Regions from separate parts of the Agarivorans sp. JK6 genome, predicted to be linked through region 1. Evidence: predicted binding sites of a transcription regulator. Region 1 holds the regulator's gene; the other holds the start of a gene.
The links. Region 1 encodes LexA, which represses DNA repair genes until DNA is damaged. Its sites were predicted from a motif close to TACTGTATNNNNATACAGTA; they were not measured.

Region 1 (3,154 bases):
GCTCCATAGTCATAGCAACCAGTTCTAACTCTTGGGCTTGTTTGGCTTGATAAGCAGCTTCTTCTTCGGCTAACCAAACATCGTAATCGGCCTGCGTTTTAGCGATAACCACAATCGGCATAAAGCCGTGGTCTTTACCACATAACTCAGCACACTGGCCGCGGTATATGCCGGGTTTATCAATGATGGTCCAAGCCTCATTAATAAAACCTGGGTTGGCGTCTTTCTTAACTGCAAAATCCGGTACCCACCAGGAGTGGATAACATCTTCCGAAGTCATCAAAAAGCGTACTTTTTTATCGATGGGCAATACCAGCGGTCGGTCTACCTCAAGCAAGTAGTTTTTGCGTTTTTCCAGCTTGCCGTTAACTTCATCCATATCAGATGCCAGCACACTGTAAAATTCCAGTTCACGGTCAAAGTATTTGTAATGCCACTTCCACTGGGAACCTGTTACTTGAATGGTGATATCGGCATCGGAAGGATCTTCCATGGCCAACAGGGTTTTAGTGGCAGGAATCGCCATCCCAATCAAAATAATGAAAGGAACGATGGTCCAAATAATTTCTACTTTGGTACTTTCATGAAATTGAGCCGGCTTGGCTCCTTTAGACTTGCGATGATGAAAAATAGCCCAGAACATGGCGCCAAACACCAGCACCCCAATAGCACAACAAATATAAAAAATTGTCATGTGCAGGCCATAAACCTGCTCACTAATGGCGGTAACACCCGGACGTAAGTTGAATGACATTTCTTGCGCAAATACTTGCGACGAAAAGAATGTCAGCATTATTAGCTGAATCCATCGGCCCACAGCGCTCTCCTTTGCTAGTAGCCAACGACAACAACTCTCCAAACTAGGAAAGTAGCTGCAGAAAAAGGGAAATCCCCCACCCCAAAAGTAGTAGACAGCAACAGCTAAATACAAGCTACTGCTTATAAATTAACCCCTAAGTTAAAGAAATGTAAATATATTGTTGAGATTTTTATGGATAAACACAAAAGATGTGATGCTAACGACAAAAGCCCAAATCGGGCTGATTTGGGCTTAAAAAGAGCGGAACTTATTGCTATGTAAGGCTTACATCCAATCGGCAGTGCGAATAATACCTACCGCCAAGCCTTCGATTTCGATGCTTTGATACTCTAAATCAACTTCAATAGTTGAGAGCTCTTCATTCTCTGGGTGCAAGTAAACCATTTTACCGTCGCGCTCAAAACGCTTAACCGTAACATCGTCTTCTAAACGTGCCACCACCACTTGCCCATTATGAACATTATTGGTTTTGTGCACCGCTAACAAGTCACCATCCATAATGCCGATGTCTTTCATACTCATTCCCTGCACCCGCAGTAAATAATCAGCATGAGGATTAAACAAGTTAGCATCTACCGCATAGTGCGACTCTACATGCTCCTGCGCCAAAATAGGCTCGCCTGCAGCCACTTGGCCGATTAAGGGTAAACCGGGTTCTAAGTCTTCGGCCACTGGCTCATTAGCGCTGGCTGGCAAATACTCTTCACTAATGCGAATACCGCGCGAAGCTCCAGGGATCATCTCAATAGCCCCTTTCTTAGCAAGTGCTCGTAGGTGCTCTTCTGCCGCATTAGCGGAACGAAAGCCTAATTCTTTAGCGATCTCTGCACGGGTTGGCGGCATACCCGTTTCGGAAATATGACGACGAATTAATTCAAATACTTCTGTTTGACGGGGTGTTAAGGGCTTCATAGTCTACCTGTAAGTTTATACAGCACACTGTTAGTATATACAGCATGAGCAATGAAGCAAGGATTTATCTAAATCAGTGACTTATTGTAGGTTTCAGTTTCTTTGGAAATCTTTCCGCTACTTTAAAACTACGCTCCAAATTTTGAGTTGTAGATTGCAATGTGATGGAAACTGAGTCAGAAGTAAGATGCTAAGTATCTAGCTAACTCCCCTTTGGGCAAAAGCGTGTTTCAAGTTGACCTCGTGAATGTCCGGAAATGGCACAGAGTTACCGCCTTTAGCAACTAAATCTCTACTACGCTCTTCCCCTGATAGTGATAAAATCGCCGCATCAGAATTACCGAGAAACACTATGTTTATTCATCATGTTAACGGCATCGACTGGCTGGTGATTACAGCTTTTGAAGAACTAAAAACAATGTTTATCGAAGAAGCGGGGGCGATCCCCTCATGCTTCTCTACTGCCAGCGAGCTGAGCCTGATTGATCAAGCCAAGCGCACCCATGGATATTTGCCTACATTCAGCGGCGTAATCACCGATACGGGCACTTTTCAAAGCCAATTTAACGAAGAAGATTTAAACCCACAGCTTGCCTGCTTAGTGGAGGGACGCGGGCGGGTGTTTATCTATCACGGCGGCTTTGTCGCTTTTGTGGATGACGAGCAAACCTTTATTACTCGATTGGACTGACAATTACTTTGTAAGTTGAAACCAGCGAACTGGAATCGCTAAGCATTCATTCGCATGCGTTTCGTTTATTAACAGTGTACGAATTGAATGGAGTTGGGCTCTATATTTAGAGAAAAAAGCAATGCTGCGGTTAACTGGCGAGCAATCCCCCTAGACAAACTGACTTAGAAAGAGTTTTAAAAAAGCGATTTTTGACGCTCAAACATAGCAAAAATTGTTATTTCCACCCCAAACCAAAAAACCAATAAGAAATTGAAAAAATATAGATAAAAAGCTCAAACGCTGGCACCAAAACTATAAGCAAATTTTTAACTAAGAATTTTGCTACTAAACGAAATTCTCGGCCGCGCTAAGCTTGCTAAAATTGAAAGCAACAAGAGATTCCACGAAATGGCTGCCTTCATTTTTCTAAACGATTCTATCCTTAAGCGATGCTTAGACTAAAACACGACGCCTTATAATTCAGAGCTTTTAATCGAACAGCTCTTAGAGGTAAAACCTGCTTCATCAACATGAAAAACTTTCATTATTTAGTTGCTTTATCTGAATTAGACTCATTTATGATAATTAGGGTAATGCGTAGTGGTGGTATAGAAATAATGAGTAAACATGTAGCGGTGTTAGATGGTGGAATGGGCCGAGAACTTAAAAGAATGGGAGCGCCTTTTTCACAACCTTTATGGAGTGCTCAAGCACTGATCGAATCACCTTCCTTAGTACGCCAAGCTAAT
Region 2 (3,154 bases), 1.1 Mb from region 1:
TTTTGACACTGCAGCAACTGCTGAGCAAAACGCAATGTTAACCCCTTTAACGGGTATTCAAGGCCATTTTGATCCGGTGCAGTTAGATATTAGCTTCACTGTAAATTCAGTCGATCCTACCACATTGACTTTTTTCGGGGTATTTGGCTCTGAAGAGTGGCCGGAGTATGTTGGTGGTACTGTCACCGATGGCTTTGGCTTATTTCTAAATGGTGAGAATATCGCAGGAGCCTTACCTACCGGTTCTAGCGCAGGTGACCCTTTGTTACCTATCAATATTGACCATCCAGATATGAGTGACATTCGAGGTACTGAACTTGATGGCGTACTCGCACCAAACGGCAATCCGCAGTTGCGTTTTGATGCGCCAGTTCAACCAGGGGTAAACACCTTTACTTTCATTTTGGCTGATGCCGGCGATAGCGTGTTAGACACGACTATCTTCTTAAGTAGCTTTGGTGAATTAGGCGAATCTGAATTTGTGCCGATTTTGCCGGATCCGAGTAACCCTACTGATGAAAATGGTGCCTTTGTATTTGACCTACCCGAGGTACAAAGTGGTGAAACGATTTGGATCGACCCTGATGTAGCGGCTGGTTATGTCTACTCTACTGATGGTATGTTTGCTTCAGTTACCGCGCCTTCATTAGCTTCGGTGAATGACCCGGACGGTTACGTGATTGAGTTTTTGTTTGAAGGAGTATTGCAGCAAATTGCATTAGCAGCAGGAGAAACGTTTGAGTTTGGTATCAACTTTGACCCTGTAAGTACCTTCACCTTAAGCGGCATTAACTTAGATCTTGGCTTGGATCCTACCAGTCCGCTGGCATTTGTTACCGGTTTGTCTTTTGTCGAAACGGGCAGCTTCCAAGTGTCGCAGTTACCCGTTACGGTATTTGTGCCAGATAACAACAGCGTGCCAGAGTCGCCAACTTTATTTATGTTTGGTCTAGTTATGGCATTTTGGGCTGGACGAAAAAAGCTCAGTGCTTATTATAAATAGTATTGTTTTTAAAAGCCTAAGTGAAAACTTAGGCTTTAATCTTTTTGGGGTGTCATGAAACATATACTGATAGTTGTTTGGTCGATTGCGGTGTTTATTAGTGGCAGTGCATTGGCTGCTGACGATTCTGGTAAATTTGCGGCAAAAGGCGCCGCAAGAAAAAGCTGTAGTGATTTTACTCAAAGCGCTCAACAGAAAAATTCTGATTACTTACTTTATGGTGGTTGGTTAGAAGGTTACGTGACTTCTTACAATCAATTTCAGCCCTCAAACTATGATGTTGTGCCTTGGCAAACTACCGAGTTGTTGTTGGCATTACTGCAGCGTCATTGTAAAGCTAACCCCGATATTAAGTACTTAGATGCAGTAAATAGCTTAATTAAAACGGTGTTTCCAATTCGCTTAGAAAAAGAGAGCCCGTTAGTGCAGGTCTCTGTGGCCGATGCAAACTCTTATTATTATGTAGAGATTTTGCAGCGAGCTAAGCAGCGTTTAAAGTTTTTAGGGTATTACAATACTGCGGTTGATGGCTCAGTATTTACCCCATTGGATGTGGAAGTATTTGTTAAGTATCAAAAAGACATCGGCATTCCGCAAACGGGTATTCCCGATCAGTTTACCTTGTCTAATTTATTCCTTAAAAAGCCGCAATAACACAACTCAATTGTTTACCAAACAGAGCCACTTTGCTTTAAAGCAAAGTGGCTCTGTTACTTTGAATTTTTAGTAAAATATCGCATACTGTGTTTATATACAGTTTTGAGGCGATAGCTGTGGCAGATTTACAGCCAATACAACGTAAAATAATCCATGTTGATATGGACTGTTTTTATGCGGCTGTTGAAATGCGAGACCAACCAGAGCTAGCCAATGTTCCTTTGGCTGTAGGTGGCATGCGCAGCGGTCGCGGGGTGTTGACTACTTGTAACTACCTTGCGCGTGAATATGGTGTTCGCTCAGCTATGCCAACCCATAAAGCCTTGCAGCTTTGTCCGCATTTAGTATTGGTGCCTCCACGCATGCAGGTTTACCAAGAAGTGAGTAAACAAGTACAAGGCATTTTTCATGAATACGCCGATGCTATAGAGCCGCTGTCTTTGGATGAAGCTTACCTAGATGTAAGTAATAGTGAGGCCTGCAGAGGCTCGGCCACACTCATCGCTGAACAAATCCGCCAAGATATTTTTGCTAAAACAGGTCTAACAGCTTCTGCTGGTGTGGCGCCTGTGAAGTTTTTAGCCAAAATCGCTTCAGATTTAAATAAACCCAATGGTGTATATGTTATTAAACCGCAGCAAGTCAGTGAGTTTATCGAGACCCTAGCGCTCGAAAAAATCTCAGGTGTTGGCAAGGTGAGTATTGAGAAGCTGCATCATCAAGGTTTGTATACTGGCGGTGATGTACGCCGTGCAGATAAAGACAAGTTAAAGCAGCTATTTGGTAAGTTTGGCGAGATGTTGTGGCTGCGTTGTCAGGGGGTAGACGAGCGCGCTGTAAGCAACGACCGTAAGCGAAAATCGGTGGCAGTAGAGCGCACCTTTGCTAAAGACGAAGGTAACCAAGCTATTTTGGTAGAGCGCTTGTTAGCCTTGCTGCCTGAGCTTAGGCGTCGGAGTGAAAAGCACTTAAAGCAAGCCAAGATGAATAAGCTTGGGGTGAAAGTAAAATTTGCAGATTTTCAACAAACTACTAAAGAGCAACAGTGTCAGCATATTGATGAGTCGGCATTATTGGAGTTGTTTGAAGAGGCTCTTGCTAGAGGGAAGGGAAAGGCGGTGCGGCTAATTGGTTTGCATATTGGTTTGGCTTATGAGCAGCAAAACCAGTCACCACAACTGGTTTTGCCGTTTGAATCGTTAACTACTTAACCTGAACTCGGGATAAGGAAGTAACGATAGTTTTTCAACCAAGTACTTAATCTAGTGTCATGTTTCTGTCGAGATAGTTTTGCTTAGTTCAAGGCGAAGCTGAGCGTCAATAGCTAGCCTATTGGAAGCATCTTCAACACCGAAATAAGTAAAAATAGCCGCTAGAAACCAGTTTATTATCCCGAGCTTAGGTTATTTAGTAAGGTCTCGGTCATAACTAAGTCGTTTAGCTGCATCTAAAGTTAGCATTTGCATAAACGCTCGCGTTTCAGCGTCGCTGCCT

Region 2: the regulator LexA is predicted to act here: its motif matches at 1,743-1,762, upstream of dinB (DNA polymerase IV).

The regions. Positions count from the first base shown of each region.
Region 1 covers NZ_CP113525.1:414,607-417,760, reverse strand. Annotated here, with positions in the region: gene coxB (cytochrome c oxidase subunit II) at 1-793, opposite strand, end outside; gene lexA (transcriptional repressor LexA) at 1,085-1,732, opposite strand; gene OV592_RS01915 (cytosolic protein) at 2,085-2,423, shown strand; gene OV592_RS01910 (homocysteine S-methyltransferase family protein) at 3,023-3,154, shown strand, end outside.
Region 2 covers NZ_CP113525.1:1,487,069-1,490,222, forward strand. Annotated here, with positions in the region: gene OV592_RS07025 (choice-of-anchor L domain-containing protein) at 1-1,003, shown strand, start outside; gene OV592_RS07030 (peptidoglycan-binding protein) at 1,058-1,657, shown strand; gene dinB (DNA polymerase IV) at 1,777-2,871, shown strand; gene OV592_RS07040 (SPFH domain-containing protein) at 3,064-3,154, opposite strand, start outside.